3 linked regions of the Glaciimonas sp. CA11.2 genome follow. The protein of the gene in region 3 interacts with the protein of the main gene of each other region in a pairwise test. Links are inferred from orthologs where the notes say so. Each region holds a gene or a part of one and is shown on either strand. Other genes may lie near its edges. The genes, in order: RGU75_RS01945, RGU75_RS22690 and RGU75_RS05080.

The links.
Region 1: the proteins of RGU75_RS05080 (region 3) and RGU75_RS01945 interact in binary tests that used the Escherichia coli proteins (3 or more experiments, as listed by UniProt). The link is inferred for Glaciimonas sp. CA11.2 from one-to-one orthologs.
Region 2: the proteins of RGU75_RS05080 (region 3) and RGU75_RS22690 interact in binary tests that used the Escherichia coli proteins (3 or more experiments, as listed by UniProt). The link is inferred for Glaciimonas sp. CA11.2 from one-to-one orthologs.

Annotation. Positions count from the first base shown.
Region 1 is NZ_JAVIWL010000001.1:454,599-462,121, forward strand. The notes cover bases 2,708-5,516. They hold RGU75_RS01945 (LytTR family DNA-binding domain-containing protein), read right to left. Parts: upstream 4,668-5,516; coding sequence 3,747-4,667; downstream 2,708-3,746. Other genes in these bases: RGU75_RS01940 (catalase), read left to right, coding at 2,708-3,211; RGU75_RS01950 (sensor histidine kinase), read right to left, coding at 4,806-5,516. Also shown: RGU75_RS01935 (DUF1501 domain-containing protein), read left to right, coding at 1-371; more of RGU75_RS01940, read left to right, coding at 782-2,707; more of RGU75_RS01950, read right to left, coding at 5,517-5,951; argH (argininosuccinate lyase), read left to right, coding at 6,247-7,523. UniProt on the Escherichia coli protein: Member of the two-component regulatory system BtsS/BtsR, which is part of a nutrient-sensing regulatory network composed of BtsS/BtsR, the low-affinity pyruvate signaling system YpdA/YpdB and their respective target proteins, BtsT and YhjX.
Region 2 is NZ_JAVIWL010000001.1:5,243,297-5,250,876, forward strand. What follows is about bases 2,168-5,033. They hold RGU75_RS22690 (sulfate ABC transporter ATP-binding protein), read right to left. Parts: upstream 4,212-5,033; coding sequence 3,123-4,211; downstream 2,168-3,122. Other genes in these bases: RGU75_RS22685 (CysB family HTH-type transcriptional regulator), read right to left, coding at 2,194-3,126; cysW (sulfate ABC transporter permease subunit CysW), read right to left, coding at 4,251-5,033. Outside these bases: RGU75_RS22670 (DsbA family oxidoreductase), read left to right, coding at 1-621; RGU75_RS22675 (ProQ/FinO family protein), read right to left, coding at 764-1,246; RGU75_RS22680 (3'-5' exonuclease), read right to left, coding at 1,311-1,958; more of cysW, read right to left, coding at 5,034-5,228; sulfate ABC transporter permease subunit CysT, read right to left, coding at 5,247-6,122; RGU75_RS22705 (alpha/beta hydrolase), read right to left, coding at 6,421-7,005; RGU75_RS22710 (EAL domain-containing protein), read right to left, coding at 7,025-7,580. UniProt on the Escherichia coli protein: Part of the ABC transporter complex CysAWTP involved in sulfate/thiosulfate import. Responsible for energy coupling to the transport system.
Region 3 is NZ_JAVIWL010000001.1:1,186,921-1,194,583, reverse strand. What follows is about bases 2,033-4,981. They hold RGU75_RS05080 (glutamate-5-semialdehyde dehydrogenase), read right to left. Parts: upstream 4,169-4,981; coding sequence 2,897-4,168; downstream 2,033-2,896. Other genes in these bases: holA (DNA polymerase III subunit delta), read right to left, coding at 4,287-4,981; RGU75_RS05085 (CopD family protein), read right to left, coding at 2,391-2,813; RGU75_RS05090 (2-hydroxychromene-2-carboxylate isomerase), read right to left, coding at 2,033-2,303. In the rest of the region: RGU75_RS05095 (class I SAM-dependent RNA methyltransferase), read right to left, coding at 200-1,453; more of RGU75_RS05090, read right to left, coding at 1,695-2,032; more of holA, read right to left, coding at 4,982-5,303; LPS assembly lipoprotein LptE, read right to left, coding at 5,316-5,924; leuS (leucine--tRNA ligase), read right to left, coding at 6,163-7,663. UniProt on the Escherichia coli protein: Catalyzes the NADPH-dependent reduction of L-glutamate 5-phosphate into L-glutamate 5-semialdehyde and phosphate. The product spontaneously undergoes cyclization to form 1-pyrroline-5-carboxylate.

The sequences.
Region 1 (7,523 bases), 730 kb from region 3 along the record:
GCCCTTTGGCCGATGGCTTAACCACGCTCGCGACAGAACTCGGTCCAGCCTTTAACGACACCGTGATCGTCGTCATGTCGGAATTTGGCCGAACCTTCCGCGAGAACGGCAATGGTGGAACCGACCATGGACACGGCAATGTGATGTGGCTGCTCGGCGGCAATGTACGTGGCCGCACGATATACGGCAACTGGCCTGGCATCGATGACAAATCTCTCAACGAAGGTCGCGACCTGGCAATCACCACAGACTTTCGCACCGTATTAGCGACGCTGGCAGAAAAGCACATGCGCGTCGGAGATACCGCGCTCCAACGTGTCTTCCCGCAATTTCCTGGCGCTAATAATCAAAAATTAAACTTCCTGATATAACAAAATTTTTGGGCTCAAGGACGGGCCTCAAAACCAACATAAAAAGGCTCCGTCATCTGCTGTAACATCTCCGTCTATTGCCTATCATCATCTTCAATCGCGTTCACTTTCGACATCAATTCGACATAAATTCGTCATGCGTTGACGGAAACGCCGCCACGCGCATCTGTGCGCGTGGCTATTTCCTACACAAAAATCAGGTTTCTTCCTATACCAATTTCGGCCCGGAAGTCTAAGCTACTTCAATCGGGCAACATCTTGCGCGCGCGTTTTTGCGCCTTTACAGAATCGAAAAGTCCGCTGCACAAGGTGAGTAACTGTGCCGCTTCACCCCAGGGTGGTCGTTTAATTGACGTACTTTTTCCTATGCCTACTTCTATTTCCCTACTTTTTATTGCGAGGTAAAACTAATGGTGACGCGCAAAAAAAATCCGTCTTCAGTGGACGGTGCCGGATCGATTTTCAGTACAATTTCAGGGCCATCAGACGCCGCACCGCCGAGCAGCGTTGGTAGTAAAGATGGTTTACCGAATAAATTACGCGAAAAGGTGATTAGCGGACAAGCCCTATCCGCGCAAATGCCCTATAACGATAGCAAGCAGGCCGAATATGGAAACGGCGAAAGTGGCGCACCCGACCCGCAAACCGGTTCAGTTGGCAAGCCTGCGGGCGAACTAGCTACCGCGAGCACCACAACCGAAAACACTGTATCGCCCAAGGTGGGAGATGGTCACCCACAAATCGGCGGTAATCCGACCTCCGGTCCTCTCGATCGCGTCCGCGTCGACGCGGGCAATCAAGCGCTCACCACCAATCAGGGCGTGCCGGTTGCGGACAACCAAAGCTCTCTTAAAATTGGATTGCGTGGCCCGACTGCATTAGAAGATTTTATTTTGCGCGAGAAAATTACCCATTTTGACCATGAGCGGATTCCTGAAAGAGTCGTCCACGCACGCGGCACGGCGGCGCATGGCTATTTTGAATCTTATAAGGACTTAAGTGATTTAACTCGCGCCGCACCTTTTGCGCAAGCCGGTAAACGCACGCCGGTTTTCGTCCGCTTTTCGACCGTCGCTGGCGAACGTGGCTCCGCCGATACAGCTCGCGACGTGCGTGGATTCGCGGTCAAATTTTATACAGATGAAGGCAACTGGGATCTGGTCGGCAATAACATGCCGGTCTTTTTTATCCAGGACGCGATGAAATTTCCGGATCTGGTTCACGCGGTGAAGCCCGAGGCGCACAACGGCATTCCGCAAGCATCAAGCGCTCACGATACCTTTTGGGATTTTGTGTCGTTAATGCCCGAATCAACACATATGTTGATGTGGGTTATGTCAGACCGGGCGATTCCGCGCAGTTTGCGCATGATGCAAGGCTTTGGCGTGCATACATTCAGGTTGGTGAATGTTGAAGGTGAATCAGTATTCTGCAAGTTTCATTGGGAACCCGTTGCTGGGACGCATTCCCTGGCATGGGACGAAGCGGTAAAGATTGCTGGCGCTGACGCCGATTTTCATCGCCGTGATTTGTGGGAAGCAATCGAAGCTGGCGCCTATCCCGAATGGGAGCTTGGCCTGCAAGTATTCACTGAGGAAGAAGCCGAACAGTTTGGGTTTGACGTACTTGATCCTACCAAGCTTGTCCCTGAAGAAATGGTGAAAGTCATTCCCGTCGGCAAAATGACGCTCAATCGCAATCCCGATAATTTCTTCGCTGAAACCGAGCAAGTAGCCTTCTGCACTGCGCACGTCGTACCTGGAATTGACTTCAGCAACGACCCATTATTGCAAGGTCGCATTCACTCCTATATTGATACGCAAATCAGTCGCCTTGGCGGCCCCAACTTTCATGAAATCCCCATCAACGCACCGCTAGCGCCGGTCTATAATAATCAGCGTGACGGAATGCATCGCCAGGCAATACATCGTGGTCGCGCCAGTTACGAACCCAACTCTTTAGGCGGCGGTTGCCCGTTCCAGGCCGGGGCACGTGGCTTTACAAGCTTCCCGCAGCCGGTCGCCGCCGATAAAGTGCGCGGAAAAGCGGAGCTGTTTGCTGACCACTATTCCCAAGCCCGATTATTCTGGAATAGTCAGACACCAGCCGAACAAGCACACATTGCCTCAGCTTTCCGCTTCGAATTGACGCGCGTACAAACACCCGCAGTGCGCGTGCGCGTGATATCGATGCTAGTGAACGTTGATCCAATACTTGCGGACGCAGTCGCACATGGCTTGGGTTTAGAATTGCCACCAGCAATGCCGCTGGCGTCTGATTTGCCGATACCTGAGTATGCGCTTTCTCCAGCTTTATCTCTGACGTTTCGGCCCGGTGAACTTGGCATCAAAACACGCAGAGTCGCCATCCTGATTACCACAGGCGTAGAAGGTGCAACTGTGAGAACAATCTACGCCTCATTACTTGCTGACGGCGCAGTACCAAGGCTGGTTGGAGCACAACTAGGCAAAGTGGCGACTAGTGATGGCGATTTTCTAGACGTGGAAATTTCACTGGAAGCCGCACCGTCAGTGCTTTACGACGCCGTGGTCATCGACGCCAATAGCACTGATATCGCCGCAAAATGGACGAAGAACATGCAAGCGATGGATTTCCTTCGGGACCAATATCGCCATTGCAAACAAATAATGGTAGTGGGTAACGGCGCTGCTTTATTTGAGGCCGCAGGTGTCACGTTGGCACCAGTACCGCAACACGATCCTTCTTTCATCGATACCAACGCGCACACTTTAACGCAGGCAATTGACGCCTTTAAACTGGCATTAGCTAGCCCACGTGAATTGATGCGGGAATCCGAATCACTACCTATTGCAAATTAAAAATAGGCTCATCTCCCCGACTAGATAGCTCGTGTCAGGGGAGATGGGTTACGTCCTTTTATTTCGTCCGACGTTTTTCATGACGCCGCCACCTTGCTCAGATCAAGTCCGAAGGGGAATGTGTTGGCCGCCAGGAACAGGATCGCCAACCGGCGGTGGAGATGTGGGAACGGGTTGTGTGGGTGGAATTTCCACCGGTGGTGGCTCTTGATGCATCAGCATATTTACTCCTTCGCGATTGTGATTTCAATGAACAGCTGCAGCTGGTCTTTACCAAGACACCTTTACGGCATTCCTGATCAACCATGAATGTAGTAACGAAATAGCTGGAGTAAAGATATCCCACATCAAGCTATAAGATTTTGCCGCCATACACAATTTAAAATCTTGGCAAATAGATGCCTATCAGCGGAACGCTGATTCAAGTGTAGGGAAGAAGGCGCTTTGAAGTTGGCCGATGACGTTAGCTTACGAAATTAGCTTATTAAGCGATGTCGTAAAGGGCGTTTTACGATGATGAAAATTGATTTATCTTTTAGCATCGTACCAACGCCCGAATAATGCTCCACTGCCGTCGGGATATCGGCAGTTTTTGCTCTACATCGCGCAAAATAACATTCCACGTTTGCTGCAATACCGGCAACAATTTTTTCTCTGATCCATCGTCGTCATTTTTATCAAACGTAAGGCTGCCACGCTCCACACCGACGATCGCGTTTCTCGCGACCAAAGTATTCCGATGAACCCGAACGAACTGCGCACGTAATTCTTCCTCTATCGACATCAACGAATCTTCGATTAAATATTCCTTCGATTTGGTACGCAAGATAACGTACTTCAATTCTGCTTTTAAAAATCGCACTTCATCTATCGGAACAAGTAATACCCGACCGCGCTCCTGAACCGAAAAATGCGTCCGCACCGCTGCTGATCGGGTTACAGGATCGGAACCTGGAAGAGAAATGTTTTCCTGTATTTTTGTTGCACTCGGAAAGCGCAATTGCGTCGCGCGCAGCAGCGCCTGTTGCAGCCGCACTGCGCGCACAGGCTTCAACAGATAATCAAACGCGTGCACATCGAAGGCGTTCACGGCATAGTGTTCATACGCCGTGACAAAAATAATGATCGGCATTTCCGCCGCGATAGAAAAATTCGCGTTACCGTCCTTAACAAGACCTGCATAACCGGCATAGCCCTGCTTCAGTTGCTGCACCAATTGCAACCCCGTTACTTCTGGCATCTGAACATCCACTAACACCACATCAGGTGCCGTCGCCGCAATACCTTCCAACGCAGCTTGCGCATGCTCGGCCTCGCCAACAAGAATATGTGGACAAGCTTCGGCGATGTCAGACAATACAGTGCGCAGACGCGCACGCGCTGGCGCTTCGTCATCAACTATATAAATGCGAGGAATCATGCCATTGATGGTCTGGTAATCCAGCAGTGTAGTCATGCCTGTTAATAAAAAATGTTAACTTCCATCGAGAATCAAACCCGTTACTTCAACCTGCTTAGGACATTTTGTAAGGACTAATCCTCACTCTCCACTCACTTCGTAAGATCGTAGCGTCGTGAAAACTACCCTCACATTTCAAACAATTTTTTTATCCAACTTCCCTGTTGCGGCGTCGCTTATAGACGTTTTCACATAAGGGAATCGCACACGCACCTCAAACTGTCCATTAACGACCGCTGTTGTCAACTGTCCCTCAACGTCATATAACAATGCAAGGCGCTCACGAATATTATTTAACGCCATTTGATTGCCATCCGACAACACCAATCCAGTCTGCGCATAATAAGGATTAATCACCGCGATCTCGATCCGCTCCACGGTCTTCTTTAATTGAATACGTATGATCGATTCTGTGGTGCTTGGCTCGACCCCATAATGCACCGCGTTTTCTACCAGCGGCTGCAATAACAAGGTAGGGATTTGCGTCCTATGCACCACTTCATCGTCAATTCCTTCGCGCTCCCATTGCACCTTCAAACGGTCACCGAGACGAATTTTTTCAATTGATAGGTATTGCCGACATAACTGGCATTCGTTTTCCAGCGTCGTCATTGCGCGAGGATCACGCATCAACACGCGAATTAAATCGGCCAGATCCTCCAGCGCCGTTTCTGCCCGCCTCGGCTCGGTACGAATGAGCGCCAGGACCGCATTTAAACTATTAAACAGAAAATGCGGCCGTATCCGCGCCTGTAACGCCTGCAATCGCGCCTCAACCAACACTGGTGAAAAAGCACGTCCGCGCAACTCAAAATAGTGCTGCAAAGAAATGCCGAATAATGCGGCAATTAACATCGGACCGATGATCGACAAATCCACAAAGCTTTGAAGAAACCAATCATAACTCGACAGCAAAAGTATCACCAGACCGGTGACGCCAGCGGGAATCACTGCGCACAACAAACGCTGCCCCCAAAACGGAAATCGATAACTAATCCTTCGCATCCCACACAAAAAAAACAGTGACAAAAAACACGTCAATTCAACCAGCATGGATGACTCAACAAATTTCATCACCATGGATATCAGTCCATCCACCCGCAGTAAAGTCGTCGCCAACAAAGCGACATTGACCACAATTAAGGTCCGCGCTACCACACCCAAATTACAGCAATCGGGAATAACAGACTGACCGGATAGGTCTTTGGCAACTTGCTGCATGCTATCGATTGGACTGATTGGGTTATTTTTACGCATTCTCAGTACTGGGTTGGATGCCATGAAAAATGGACCGGTACGCGCGAACCCGGACAATTACATAAAGGCCAGAATAAATGTTCAGGCAACAAATAATAACTAAATCAACAACAAAATAGACGTTTGATCACATAAATGCACGTAAAACTACCCTGATTGAAGGTCAATCGGAGTAAAAATGCAGGCTTGTTTTATAATCGTGCACTAATTAAAGTCGTTAAAGTCGTAAGCTTCACGCAATGGCCACGCATTAGCCACTTATTAACCAGTTTTGTACGCGATTTATACCTATTATTTCTTACCGAATTTACCCGATACCATGACAGAACAATTCTCCAAGAAGGCCGAAGCCTGGTCAGCGCGCTTTTCCGAACCGGTTTCCGACCTGGTCAAACGTTACACCGCCTCGGTATTTTTCGATAAGCGTCTGGCAGAAGTCGACATTCAAGGCTCTTTAGCCCATGCCGATATGCTGGCACACCAAAAAATTATCACTGCCGATGATTATGCCGCGATTCAAAAGGGCATGACACAAATTCAAGAGGAAATAGCTGCCGGCAAGTTTGAATGGCTGCTCGACCTTGAAGATGTCCATTTGAATATTGAAAAGCGACTGACCGAACTGGTCGGCGACGCGGGCAAGCGCTTGCACACCGGACGCTCCCGCAACGATCAGGTCGCCACCGATATTCGCCTCTATTTGCGCGGCGCTATCGATGATATCTGTGGTTTGTTGCGTGATTTGCGCCTGGCATTGCTGACATTGGCAGAACAACATGCCGATACCATTTTGCCGGGCTTTACCCACATGCAGGTCGCGCAACCGATTACTTTCGGCCACCACGTTCTGGCTTATGTAGAAATGTTTGGTCGCGACACTGAGCGTATGCAAGACTGCCGCAAACGTGTTAATCGGTTACCGCTTGGCGCAGCGGCGCTCGCTGGCACTACTTTCCCGATTGACCGTCATCGTGTGGCCGCAACGCTAGGCTTTGACGACGTGTGCCGCAACTCTCTGGATGCGGTCTCGGACCGTGATTTCGCCATTGAATTTTGCGCTGCTGCTGCGCTGGTGATGACGCACATCTCGCGCATGTCAGAAGAATTGGTCATCTGGATGAGCCCAAGAGTCGGCTTTATCGATATTGCTGACCGATTTTGTACTGGTTCGTCGATCATGCCGCAAAAGAAAAATCCGGACGTTCCAGAACTGGCCCGCGGCAAAACCGGTCGCGTAAATGGACATCTGATCGCTCTATTGACTTTGATGAAAGGCCAGCCGCTGGCCTATAACAAGGATAATCAGGAAGATAAAGAACCATTGTTCGATACCGTCGATACCCTGACAGATACGCTGCGCATCTTCGCTGATATGGCCGGCGGCATCACCGTCAAGCCCGATGCGATGCGTGCCGCTGCGTTGCAAGGTTATGCCACAGCAACGGATTTGGCCGATTACCTGGTCAAAAAGGGCCTGCCGTTCCGCGATGCACACGAAGCGGTCGCCTTGACGGTACGCCATTGCGTCGATCAGGGATACGATTTGAGCGACATGTCATTAGAGCAACTACAAGCATTCTCCAGCTTGATTCAAGC
Region 2 (7,580 bases), 4.1 Mb from region 3 along the record:
GTTTCCGACGTTTCATGCCCGTGGTGCGTGATCGGGTTGAATTCTTTGCAAGAAGCGATCACCAGGATAGGGGATGAAATCGCTGTCGACATCCATTTTCAACCTTTTGAACTGAATCCGAAAATGCCAGCGGAAGGTCAGGATATCAATGAACACCTAGCCGAAAAGTACGGCTCGACGCCAGAACAGCGCGAGCAAATCGGTAACATGATCCGCGAGCGCGGCGCACAAGGTGGTTTTGTTTTTAACACGGATAAACGGAGCCGTATCTATAACACTTTCGACGCGCATCGCTTACTACACTGGGCCGAGTTGGAAAATAAGCAAATGGCGCTTAAGCGTGCCTTATTCACCGCGTATTTTACCGATGGCAAAAATCCAGGCGACCATCAGGTTTTGATAGCGCTGGCGGAAACAGTGGGATTGGATGGCGATAAAGCCAGAGAGATTCTATCGTCCGATACGTTTGCGACAGAGGTCCAAGCGCAAGAACGACTCTATCTTGATAATGGCATCCACTCCGTACCGGCCGTCATTATCAATGAGCGCTTCTTGATTCAAGGAGGCCAACCGACGGACGAATTCGAGCGCGTATTGCGAGAGATCGCTGTTGCCGGGTGACGTCACGTTTTTACATACCGTCACGTTAATGGCCTGGGATGGTTGTCCGAATCGGTGCCACATCTGACATCGTGATGAGCACCGTTAAGGCATGGGAACGTTCCATCTGACTGGCATTCGTTCAACCAAACAACAGAAGCAATCAGCCCTTGCGTGAAAACTTCGCGGTCAACTGGTTTAGCTTTTCGGCGCGTGCAAGCGCTTCGGCCTCAGCTACACGAGCCGCTTCTTCTGCGACGCGCTGGGCTTTGCGGTGATCAGCATTTTTCTTGAAACGCTCCCGCAAAATCTCGGAAGCATGCGTCCGATGGACGTCCGTTACGTCGTCTGAAGGTTTGCCGTCCAGATCAAATCTAACCGTCGCTTTTTCCATCCCTTTGAGATAACGCAATGAATTCACGTGCATCCCCAATGCCATCCGCATTACCTTGCGATTGAGTTCAGGACAACGTGCGATCAGTTGCTTGTCGATACCAATCGCCAACGGCATATATTCGCGAAAAGCAGCGAATTTTTCTTGCAATTCCTTGAGCAAAATACGGGCATTTTGGGCCGGAGCAAGCGTGGCAGGAACAACTGGATCAGGGGAAACACTAGGAACTGGACTTGAAGTAGGACTTGGCATATTTTCTGAAAGCAAAAAGACATTTATAATTTCAAGCGGAGAAGCATATCACGGAGAAGCACTTTCAATCGATTTCAGCTGCTTTTTGCCACAGTCGATATATCCGTAGGGCAACCTGGGCGTCATCAGCAGCATACAAAATCTGGCGCTCGGTAAGAGGTGAATTGGCCCAATTACTGGTAGACGTCTTCTTGGATTTTCTTAAACGCTGACCAAAAAATCGCGCCACCGCACTTTTAGCACCAACATCATTGCGGCCATCTTGCCGCAATGCACGGGATAAATCCAGCGTATGAGCCGACTCTATTCCCAACTTTTGCTGCAAACGCTTAACATCATCTCTCAGCCCAAATCCTACCTTCATTATTTCAGGCGATTCAAGTATGGCTTTCAACGCTGCCCGAAAAGAGGGAGGCACACCGCCGCGGCCTATCGGAAATAAGAAAACAACGTCGTTTGCGGCCAACTGAATCAAATGTGGTCCATCTGACAACTCGCCCTTATTAAAGGTCGGTTTGGACTCAGTATCAAATCCGATCACATCAGTCGCCATCATCACGGCAAGTGCTTGCACCGCGTCTGCTGAAGACTGAATAACCCGCACGTCCGAAAGAACAATTCCTTCGTAGACAGGCAGAACAGGAAGTACAGCAAGCAACGCTGCACCGTCTTCTGTCATCGGGTTAATCGTTAATGCATCATCATTTGACATGCGTAAAATTTCTAGTTTTAGTTTACTTGGTTCAATTATACGTCCGACGTTATCGAACACCGCCGAAGCGCCCTTGCAATAGTGACCGCACAAGCAGACGCATGAATAAAATTAAATTATCAAAATAGAAATATACAGCAAAAAAATTACTTTTTAACTAACGAATACCCACATCTTGGTGTGGCCGATTAACCCCAACCACACCTTACCACTCAGCATTTATATATTCGCCTAATCAATGCGTCTCAGCTTGTAGCGCCTCGATAATATCCGCCCGCTTTAATTGTGGCGCGAACTGCAAAATAAAATCCATCGTGTATGACCGCAAATAAGCGCCGCGTCGGACCGCTAGCCGCGTCACATTAGATGCAAATAAATGTAACACTTCCAAAGTTTGCAACCCGTTTTGACGGGTATGTTCGGACGCCATGGCAGCCACAATCCCAACGCCCAACTCCAACGACACATATTGCTGGATCACATCGGAATCCATAGCCGTCAACACAATGTCGGGATTAATTCCAGCGGCACGGAACGCCGCGTCAATATGTCCCCTTCCGGTAAAACCCACATCGTAAGTAATCAATGGATATGCCGCCAGATCGCTAAGACTGATTGGGCGCTCAACCAATAATAAGGGATGATGTTGTGGCACCACGACCACGTGACTCCACTCGTAACATGGGAAAGAAATCAGTTCCTTAAATTGTGACAAACCTTCCGTCGCAATGCCCACGTCAGCTTTGCCTGAAATGACCCAATCCGCAATGTGCTCCGGTGAACTTTGTTGCAACGCAATGCGTACGTCAGGAAAACGCGCACGAAAGCCTTGCACCACGCGTGGTAATGCGTAGCGCGCCTGCGTATGAGTTGCGGCAATGGTCAGAGTGCCGGTCGTTTCACCCGAGTATTCCTTGCTGGCCTGACGAAGATTCTCAGCTTCTTGCAAGAGCTTTTCGACGATCTGCAAAATACCTTTACCGGGATCGGTCAACCCGATCAATCGCTTGCCATTGCGTACAAAAATATCGACGCCCAGCTCTTCTTCCAGTTCACGAATCTGGCGACTGACGCCAGGTTGTGAGGTGAACAGAACGTTAGCGACTTCCGTCAAGTTGAAGCCGCAACGTGCCGCCTCCCGGATCGATCTTAATTGTTGAAAATTCATCTTGCATCCTGGTTGTTGTGAGATGGTTGGTCCGCAAAGACGTGCAAACGACGCGGACGTACCACTAATATTTCACCCTCTTTTAAATCAAGCCGCTTGAAGCGATCTGAGGAAATAACTGCTTCGATCAGCCCTGCGTTGTCATCGCGTTCCAACTCTAATTGCGCCAATGGCCCAATCGCGTGCGCCCGTTTCAGCTGTACCACAATGCCTTCTGCCCCCGTCGTGTAGCGGTCAATATCAAGATCATGAGGCCGAACATAGCCGATTCCGGCGACATCTTCTGCCTCCGCATGATTCGGTGCATCGAAACGCACTCCACCGGTATCCAGCACACCTTGGTTGATGCGGCCATGGAACAGGTTGACGTTACCCAAAAAGCCATACACAAACGGCGAGGCAGGATGTTCGTAGACCTCTTGCGGTGAACCGATTTGTTCCACCTGCCCTTTGTTCATCAGCACGATCTGATCGGCCACTTCCAGCGCCTCTTCCTGATCGTGGGTCACAAAAATACTGGTCACATGCAATTCATCATGTAGACGCCGCAACCAACGGCGCAACTCTTTACGCACCTTGGCATCCAGCGCACCAAAAGGCTCGTCCAGCAACAACACCCGCGGCTCAACCGCCAGAGCGCGTGCCAAGGCAATCCGTTGACGCTGACCGCCTGACAATTGCGGGGGAAAACGATCCGCCAACCAATCCAGTTGCACTAATTCGAGTAGTTTTGTGACTTTTTCGCGGATCACACTTTCGGAAGGCCGCTGCGCCCGTGGTTTGACACGAAGGCCAAAGGCGATATTTTCGAACACCGTCATATGCTTGAATAACGCGTAATGCTGAAACACGAAACCAACCTGACGTTCGCGCACATGGCGCGACGAAGCATCCTCGCCATCCAATAAAACGCGTCCGGAATCCTGTCCTTCAAGCCCGGCAATAATCCGCAGAAGCGTGGTCTTTCCGCAGCCGGATGGTCCCAACAAGGCAGTCAACTCTCCCGTAGGAAAATGGAGAGAGACGTCATTCAGTGCGGTGAATTGACCAAACTTTTTATTGATATTCGTTACTTCAATGCCCATGACATTCTCCTGATGGTCGCGTCTGCGTTTGCGTTTTATTTACAGCGATGCAACTGCGGGTTGGACCGATACGCTGGTAGACTTTTCACCGCCAATTTCATCACGCAAACGCCATTCAATAAACGACTTGAGCGCCAGCGTTACCAATGCCAGAAATGCTAGCAATGAAGCCACGGCGAACGCTGCCTGAAAGTTATATTCGTTATACAAAATTTCGACTTGCAAAGGAATGGTGTTGGTTTCGCCACGGATATGACCGGACACCACAGACACTGCGCCAAACTCTCCCATCGCCCGGGCGTTACAGAGAATCACGCCGTACAACAGACCCCATTTGATGTTTGGTAACGTGATGTACCAAAAAGTCTTCCAGCCCGATGCGCCCAATACCAGCGCGGCCTCTTCTTCCTCACTGCCCTGCGCCTGCATCAGCGGAATCAACTCTCGTGCAACGAAGGGGAAAGTCACGAATACGGTCGCCAGCACGATGCCAGGCACCGCGAACAAAATTTTGATGTCATGCTCGCGCAACCATGGTCCAAACCAACCTTGCGCGCCAAACAACAATACATAAATCAAACCAGATATCACTGGCGATACTGAAAATGGCAAATCGATCAGCGTCAGCAGGATATTCTTGCCGCGAAAATCAAACTTGGCGATGACCCACGATGCGGAGACGCCAAATACCAGATTTAGCGGCACAGCAATCACCGCCGTCAATAAAGTCAGCTTAATGGCGCTGACTGCATCCGGTTCTATGATGGCGGCAATATAAGCCTCCCATCCTTTTTTAAAGGCCTCAACAAACACCGACACCAGCGGAACGACTAAGAAAAACGTCAAAAATAATAGCGCCACTGTGATCAGCAATGTCCGCACCCAGAACGGCTCTTGCGTTGCGTGCGGCACATGAATTGGCTCACCTTTGGCGTGCAATGTAACCGCACCTTTGCTCAAGGACGCAGTTGGCGATGCGGTCAAAGTGAGATTGTCATTTGATGGAACGGCACTCATAGCGGCTAAAACTTTCTGTTAAACTTTTTCCGACTGACCCCGCTTGCGGGTCCAGGCTTGCAAAATATTAATCGTCAACAGCATCAAAAATGACGCAGTAAGCATCACTACGGCAATTGCGGTAGCCCCCGTATAGTCGTACTGTTCCAACTTTGTGATGATAAACAAGGGCGTGATTTCGGAGACCATCGGCATGTTGCCAGCGATAAAAATGACAGATCCGTATTCGCCCGTAGCACGCGCGAAAGCCAACGCAAAGCCAGTCATCAACGCAGGTAGAACGGTAGGAAAAATAACGCGGGAAAAAGTTTGCCAGTTACTGGCACCAAGGCTGGCGGCGGCCTCCTCCAACTCCCGCTCCGCATCTTCCAGTACTGGCTGCACCGTGCGCACCACAAACGGCAAACCAATAAAGGTCAACGCTACCAATATCCCTAATGGCGTGAAAGCGACCTTAATCCCTAACGGTTCCAGATAGCGCCCAAACCAGCCGTTAGCCGAATACAACGCCGTCAGCGCAATACCGGCAACCGCAGTTGGCAATGCAAACGGCAAATCGACCAACGCATCAATCAGCTTCTTGCCCGGAAATGTATACCGTACCAAGACCCAGGCAACGATGCCACCGAACACAACGTTCAGCAACGCGGCCAGCAACGACACCCCAAACGTCAACCGATACGACGCCATCACGCGAGGGGACGTCACCGCAATGACAAAATCGGCCCACGTCATGGTGAAGGTCTTGAGAAACACCGCCGATAGCGGAATCAACACAATCAACGCTAAGTAAAATAGTGTGAAGCCGAGCGACAAACGAAATCCCGGCATAACCCTAAATGGGGTTGCAGACTTCACCGAATGCGGTGTCGATAAAGCGGCCTGACCAAGCATAAAAAATTCCCTTATTACAAATACAGCTAACGAAGGTCGATAATCGCATCTGATTGTTATAAAGAGAACGAACTTTTTTGCATGTAGATAGATTGATTCCGCATAAGCAGGCCGAGGACGTCATGACGCCATTAAAGAAAGAACAACGAAGGGGACGTATTTAACGTCTTGGAAGCGTTAAGGTCGATACTGTGGCACTTATAACAACCTATATTTAATGGCTGTGGATTAGCCAAGCAAAACTACAAGATGCATTATGATGCCCTGACGCGCTGTCCGTGATCGGTCGGAAATGGTATTAATTCGCTCTCACCGTCTGCACCAACCGCGCCAGCACGGCTTGTCCAACCTGCCAGTCGCCTAGCTGAGAATCGGCATTAATATGACCCAGCGCACCAACATCGACATACTCTGCGCCCCACAGTTTCGCCCACTTAACCGTTTCGCTGGCCTCCATCCAGGGATCATTCAGACTCCCGACTACAGTCGCCGGAAAGGGCAAACTTGCTCCCAATCCCGCACTCACCTCAAATTTTTCTGGATCAGCGGGCGCAACAAGCAAAGCCCCTGCAATCAGCTCTTTCACCAGCGGACCTTCAGCCAGCGCGCTATGAACCGTCGTCAGACAACCAAAACTATGCGCAATTAATAATATTGGCTTAAGCGGTTTGTTCAGCGCCGCTTTTTTCGCCAATACATCCCGCAGACGTTGCGACCAAATCGCCAAATCAGGTTGATCCCAATACTTCTGTTCGATCCGTTCAAATGCAGGGTATAGGCGTTCCCAGCGGGATTGCCAATGCTGGGGCCCGCTGTTATTTAATCCAGGCACGATCAATACCCAAAAATCAGACAGTGAGCGCTTCAACGATAAGTTAGGCATAGTTAAGGAGTTAGCCCTTTTAATGAGGGACACCATTCAACGTTGATGCTGTGGCGAATTTGTCCGCGCGCTGAGTCGTTGAAAATGCATCCAATGAAGCCTGCGGCAGATCCCAGAAGAACCCTTGTGCCGAAATGCGCGCGCCATTTGCAACAAATGCCTGTTGCGCCAGTTTTTGTACACTTTCAAAATCACGTAATTTTTCGAGACGTTTAAAAATAATCTGAATCCCGCGTTGCTGAGTAAGATCCAGCAAACGTCGGGTCGCATCATCGTTTATTACTCCGCGCCCATCAATTTTTAGGACGTCAGGTCTTACGCGCTCAAGCAGACTATGCGCCTCTGCTACGGTATCGGCATTGATTGCCAGACGAAATTGATTGCGGCGATAATTATCCATCACATAGTTTAATAACCAGCTTTGCGTGGGTGTAATCTTTGGTAATTGCAGAACAATATTTTCATGCGGTAATCCCAACAATTTCAAAATTCGACGGAACGCCGTTCCATGATTACTATCGACTGCCGCTAACAGGCGTGCGTGCACACTGAGATAGAGAGCGGTATTTTGGGTC
Region 3 (7,663 bases):
AGTTAAGCGATCTGCGGGATTTTTTGACTTTAGCGTTTTACAGATTCCCTAAGTCCTGATGCGGTCGTTGTATTTAGACCAGATTAGGGGGTGGGGTCCATCGTGGATTGAATAAAAAAAAGCCATCAAATCGCATTTGACGGCCCTTCAAGTTTTCTAACTTGTTCGCTATAAAGATAGCGTCATGCGTATGACAACCTTACTCTTTTGGCTTAGCTGCCTCACGGCGATTGAAGCCGGCCACCATGTCAAAGCGGAACAAGCGGCATTCCAATGCGCCGTTGAAAAATGGTGTTTTGCGCGCTTCTTTCAGACGTAGCAATTTTGGCAAAGTCAGGTCAGCAGTGAACAAGAATACTGTCCAGCCAGCGAAACGTTGCTTCAGCGTATTGCCAAAGGCACTAAAGAACGCATTGAATAGATCTTCGGTTGCCAGTGTGCTGTCGCCGCGCACGCCAATCCGCTCACCGTAGGGAGGATTGGTCAAAATAATGCCCCCGCTGCCGCTGAGTTCATTTGGCGGCCTGACTTCCTGTGCCTCAATTTGTTTCAGCGGAACTTCAAAAAGGATACCAGCGTTACGTAAATTTTCTGCCGTCATGTCGATCATCTCGCCAGAAATATCACTGCCGAAAATGGTCGGTATCAGTGGCATTGGATTTGGCTTAATGGCGCCTTTAATGGCTTGCCATTGGCCAATCTCGAAGCCATGAAATTTTTCAAAAGCAAACGCGCGTCGGGCACCAGCAGGAATGCCAGCTAACATTTGTGCAGCCTCGATCAAAATGGTGCCAGAGCCGCACATCGGGTCGAACAAGACCGTGCCGGGCTTCCAGCCAGCAGTGCGTAGCAATCCGGCAGCAAGATTTTCACGTAACGGCGCATCGCCCGTTTCAGCGCGCCAGCCGCGTTTGAAAAGTGCTTCGCCCGAAGTATCCAGATAAAGCGTGAAATTATGCGCATCCAGAAATCCGACGATCCGCATGTCGGGTGCATGGGTATCAACTGAAGGGCGCTCGTCGCAGATGTCGCGGAACCGGTCACAAATCGCATCCTTGATTTTGAGCGTTGTGAACTCCAGGCTGCGCAAGGGCGATTTAATGGCGGTGATATCGACGCGAATAGTATGGTCAACCCGAAACCAGTTCTCCCATTCTTGTTCGAGCGCCTTATCGTAAATATCATTTTCAGTCTTGTAGGCGCAGTGTGCTAGGCGCATCAATACGCGACTGGCGATCCGTGAGTGCAGATTGACAAGCCATGCGTCACTCAATAAGCCAGAGCAATGTACGCCTCCCGGCACCTGATTATGGACTCTGAGCGTCACCGCGGGAGCGGCTAGTTGTGCGATTTCATTGATTTCTTCAGCAAGTGCGGTCTCTAATCCGCGTGGACAAGGGCAAAAATACGAGTGTTTCGAACTTGCTGATTGTGCTGTGAGTGCTTGTGCCATAGGGGGTTCTCTTAATCCGTTAACTGCATCGACTGGGATGCAGCGGTGAAATGATTACTCACGAAAAAGTGAATAACGGTGGTCTTACTTGCGAACTGCTTGCAGACTATTCGGATAGTGATGGTGCAAATAGTTTGCAATTTTATTTATTGCTATCCATTGGTGCGATCTACTTAAAGTGCCAATAAAGCATTAGTAGCCGTGTATTAAAACGTAGTGTTAAAACCGCGTGCGGATCAGATCATGCTATTTTTGCAAAGGCGCGCTCGACGAAGTCTAATCGGTCCTGGCCCCAATGACCTTCTCCATCGACAACGTACCAAGGCGCACCAAAGACATTGGCGGCAATGGCTTCATCGGTAAAACGAACAAACTCGGCCTCTACGCTAGCAGTGTCGGCAGATTTTAACAAGGTTTTGCCATCATGCCCAAGTGCTGTGGCTATGCCGATTAAGGTGTCTGTATCTGCAATGTTTTTCTCATCTTCCCACACGGCACGCATAATGACGCCAGTCAAATCTAGTGCAGCCTGAGTTCCGTGTGCCAACTGGGTCGCGATGATCAGTTTGGCTGCCTCGTCGCTGTGCACCGGAAAGTAGGTCGGTTGCAAATTCATTGGCAATCCTAAATACTCTTTCCAGCGTCGGAGATCCTCAAGTCGATAAGCTTGGCGCTGTGGTGAGCGCTTGGCTAACGGTAATCCACCTGAAACACCAAATACTTTTGACAAGTCGATTGGCTTTAATACAATTTGTACACCATATTTCTGGGCTAACGCGACAAGTCGCGCATGTCCCAGATAAGTAAATGGCGACTGAGGCGCGAAATAATACTCACAGATTTTGCTCATGTCGATTCCTGTCTCTGTTGTTTATTTTATGGTTTTTTTTATGTTTTTTATGTTTGCTTCCATTCGCCAACTAATGATCAGCCCGATTTAGAACGGCTTGACGACCACCAGAATAACAATAGCTAGCAACAAAACCACCGGTACTTCATTGAAATAACGAAACCAGACGTGACTACGCTTATTGGTACCTAATTCGAATTTCTTCAACATGCTGCCGCTGGCGTGGTGATAACCGATTAAAAGAATGACTAATAGCAACTTTGCATGCAACCAGCCGTTTCCCGGGCCTTTTCCAATACCATAACCTAGCCACAACCACACGCCGAAAACAATAGTACCTATCGCAAGAGGCAGCATGAAACGGTATAACTTGCGTGCCATCAACAATAATCGTTGTGTCGCCACCGGTTCCGTCTCTTGCGCCAGATTAACAAGAATACGCGGCAAATAAAACAGGCCTGCAAACCATGAAACGATGAAGACGATGTGCAGCGCTTTGATCCAGAGCATGAAGTATCCTTAAAAAAGTTAATTCGAAAACAGAGGGAAAATCGATAGTCTTTGTTGATTTAACAGGTTGTTTTGACAATCCTCTAGGTGCGTACTTCGCCGTGACCAAACACCACATATTTCAAGGAGGTCAAGCCGTCCAGACCCACCGGACCGCGTGCGTGTAACTTGTCATTGGAGATGCCAATTTCAGCACCAAGCCCAAATTCGAAACCATCCGCAAACCGGGTTGAAGCATTCACGATTACAGAGGCCGAGTCGACCTCACGTAAAAATCGCATCGAGCGGGAATAATTTTCGGTCACAATGCTATCGGTATGATGGGAAGAGTAATGATTAATATGTGTAATCGCTTCGTCCATATCCTCAACCACCTTCACGGCCAGAATTGCCGCCAGATATTCAGTGCTCCAATCTTCCTCGGTCGCTGCGACCACGTGCAAATAGTCGCAAGAGCGTAATATCTTGCTAGCCTCGGCATCGGCGCGCAGTTCCACGTCTTTTGTCCGATATAAACGTGCCAGTTCCGGCAAGACCTGCGGCGCAATGGCACGTCCTATTAGCAGGGTTTCCATGGTGTTGCAGGTGCCGTAACGGTGACATTTTGCATTAAAAGCAATTTTTACCGCTTTTTCTGGATCAGCCTGATCGTCTATGTAGACGTGACAAATGCCATCCAGATGTTTAATCATCGGTACCTTGGACTCCTTCATCAAGCGCTCAATCAAGCCCTTGCCGCCGCGCGGGATGATGACGTCAATATATTCCGGCATGCAGATTAAAGCGCCGACTGCAGCGCGATCAGTGGTTTCGATAACTTGCACCGCATCGCTTGGCAGGCCTGCACCATCCAGTCCTTCTTTGACCAGTTTGGCTAGCACCTGATTGCAGTTAATCGCTTCCGAGCCGCCGCGCAAAATAGTCGCATTACCACTCTTGATACATAAACCAGCCGCATCAATGGTCACGTTGGGACGTGCTTCGTAAATAATACCAATGACGCCGAGAGGAACGCGCATCTGTCCAACCTGAATCCCGGTCGGACGATATTTCATGTTCGAAATTTCACCGATCGGATCGGGAAGGGCGACGATTTGCTGCAATCCTTCAATCATGGTGGTGATCGCTTTGTCGGATAGCGTCAGACGATCCAGCATTGCTTCTTCCAAACCATTGGCGCGTGCTGCATCCAAGTCTTTTTGATTGGCGATGCGCAAGGTGTCCGATTCGCGCCGGATCGCTTCAGCGATTAACGTTAGTGCACGGTTCTTGGTTGCCGTATCGGCGCGTGCCATCAGGCGAGATGCAGCCCGGGCACGTTGACCGACGTTAGTGATGTATTGTTGGATATCCATAATTGGTAGTATGTCTGATATGTTGAGTGTTGGTCTGGTTTCGTGAAATACAGAGCCAAAGCCATGCGTCAAAATGCATTTCGGGATCTGGATACAGTAGAAACTACATGGCAGTCACTTACGAACGTGCGACTTTTAGTCCCAATTGCAATAGTGCATCCCAAGCATCACCAGCGAACGTCTTGGCACGCAAACCTTTTACCATTTTGTCGATCTGCGCTGCCTGTTGTAATGCCGCTTCCAGAGTCGTCAATGATAAGCGACGCAGTGCCGGTTCCATTAAACGTTCACGTGGCCCCCAAATACGATATTCTTTCAGCAACGCGCTGAGTGGACGGCCTTGCGTCATACCGGATTTTAGCTTCAATAAGGTGCGGCACTCTTCTGATATCGCCCAAAGAACCAATGGCAATGCTTCGCCTTCACCTTTTAAACCATCAATCATCCTGATTAAACGGGCAACATCACCGCCTAACATTGCCTCATTTAATTTAAAAACGTCATACCTTGCGACATTGAGAACAGCATCGTGCACTTGTTCGAAACTGAGCTTGCCCGGTGGATGCAATAAAGCCAGTTTCTGAATTTCCTGATGAGCGGCCAGCAGGTTGCCCTCAACCCGATCAGCGATAAAGTCGAGTGATTGACGATCAGCGCTTAGTTGTTGTCCTGCCAACCGGACACCAATCCAGCTTGGCAATTGAGTCCGTTCAACCAGCGGAATATCAATATACACACCCGTTTGCTGCAACGATCCGACCCATGCCGCTTTCTGAGTTGCCCAATCCAATTTCGGCAACGTGATAATCGTCACATTGTCGGGGTTAAGCGTCGTCGCATATTGCTGTAATGCCTGACCACCGTCCTTGCCCGGTTTGCCGGTTGGAATGTGTAACTCAATCAATTTTTTGTCGCCAAACAACGATTGCGACTGGTTGGACGCCTGTAATTCGCCCCATTTAAAACTACGATCCACCGTTAAGACATCGCGCTCTGAGCAGCCATTGGCGCGGGCACTCTTGCGAATTTTATCCGCCGCTTCGAGCGCAAGCAGATGCTCGTCGCTGGTGATGACGTACAGCGGCGCGACTGTCTTGGCCAGATGAGTATCGAGAGCGTCAATCCGCAGTTGCATCGCCGGTCCTCGTTATGGCGCTGGTTTTGTCGATGGAACTGACGGGGCCGGCGATGTTGTTGGCGATGTCGCTGTCGATGGCTCTATCACAGTATTGTTAGCAGTGTTAGCGGGTTTGAGTGCGTTCATCCGGCGCAGAATTTGCTGTACCAGATCAGTTTGCATATCGCGATACAACAGCGCTTCTTCAGCCACTTTTGATAGTTCTTGCGATTCGTTGTAGCTGATGTCACGCTTCAGTGTGATCAGGGTTTGTGGCATTAACTCCTTCTGCTGCGCATCTTTTAGACGGAATGAAAATCTCGAGTACAGCATATATTCACGCGCACGGCCTTGACTGTTGAGGGTCAAAATGACTTTTTCCTGCGTCTGCGAGATCACTTCCATCACAGCCTCAGCCCCTTTTTCATTAGGAACTACTTCAGTGGTCCCGCTAGCCTGAATATTACGTTTGAGTTCGACTCCCAGTGGTGTGCCTGTAGCAGATCCCAAATAAATAGTCTTGAAAGGAAGGTTGGCAGTGCCGCGCAAGTGAAATCCGCACGCGGCAAGCATAGCGGTAAGGGCGATGATAATCGACCAGCGAACCAACGGTTGGCGACTCATGAAAACGCGCGTCATACAGATATTCCTTGTTTCAAGATTCGGGACGAAAATCGCTGTCCTGGCTGGCAATCGGACGGTCCACTTATGTGACTTAGTGGACCGCTTTAATAGATCAAGCAGCATGTTTTATGCGAGCTATCACTAAGCGTTTCACGGGTGATTTAATTCGCGCTTTAGCTGAGCCTTTCGTTAAGTGCTCGGTTTAAAGCGCAACTTACACTGTCCATCAAATACTCAGCGATTCATTTTTACATCAGGCAACGATATTAATCAATTTGCCCGGAACGACAATTACTTTCTTTGGTGCTCCTTCGAGATACTTTTGCACATTTTCATGCGCCAGCGCCAGCGCTTCGACGGTGGCTTTGTCAGCATCTTTGGCGATGATAATGCTGCCGCGTAATTTGCCGTTGACCTGAATCATCATCTCGATTTCGCTTTGCTCAAGCGCCTTAGCATCAACCTGCGGCCAACTTGCGTCCAGAATATCGCCATGCACTTTCGCGAAGCCGAGCTCTTGCCATAGCGTGTGCGTGATATGCGGCGCGATTGGGTTGAGAACGCGCAAGAAAATTGACAGACATTCAGTCAGTACGGCATTGCTGGCTCCCGATGCTTCGAGCTTGGTAGCTTCTAGCGTGTTGAGCATTTTCATGCAAGCCGATACGACGGTGTTGTACTGAATGCGCTTCAAGTCATGGTCGGCCTGTTGCAAAATTTTATGGACTTCGCGCCGCAAGGTTTTGAGCGGGACCGACAAATCGGCATATTGCTTATTTGATCCCGGAATAATATTCGCGGCCTGTGCGTGGCTGAAGCTCCAGACCCGACGTAAGAAACGATGGGCACCTTCGACACCCGCGTTCGACCATTCCAGCGTTTGTTCTGGTGGCGAGGCAAACATCGTGAATAAACGGGCAGTATCGGCGCCGTATTGGTCAATTTGTGCTTGTGGATCGATGCCGTTATTCTTTGATTTCGACATTTTTTCCGTGCCGCCGATAATGACTGGCTGTCCGTCGGCTTTTAGAAGCGCTGAAAGTGGACGTCCCTTGTCATCGAAAGTCAGAGTAACGTCTTCCGGGTTGTGCCAGATTTTCTTGCCGTTGGCTTCTTCGCGATAGTAGGTCTCATTGAGAACCATGCCTTGCGTCAGCAAATTGGTAAATGGCTCATCAAATTTCACCAGTCCAAAATCACGCATGACTTTGGTCCAGAAGCGCGCATACAACAAATGTAATACTGCATGCTCGATGCCGCCGATGTATTGATCCATCGGCATCCAATAGTCGTTACGCGCGTCCACCATCGCATCGGTAGAACCGGGCGAGGTGTACTTCATGTAATACCAGGACGAATCGACAAACGTATCCATGGTGTCAGTTTCGCGGCGTGCAGGTTTGCCGCAAGTCGGACAGTCGACATGTAAAAATTTTTCATGCTTGTTAAGTGGATTACCACTGCCGTCCGGGACGCAATCTTCGGGTAACAAGACTGGTAAATCTTTTTCTGGTACCGGTACGTCGCCGCAATCTTCGCAATGGATGATTGGGATCGGTGTACCCCAATAACGTTGACGCGAGATGCCCCAATCACGCAAGCGATAGGTGATTTTCTTTTCACCCAGACCATGCGCGGACAAATCGGCAGCGATGGCGTCAACAGCTTGCTGAAAGTGCATGCCATCGTATTTTCCGGAGTCGACGCAGCGACCATTTTGTTTGTCTGCATACCAGTCGTGCCAGGTTTCGGTG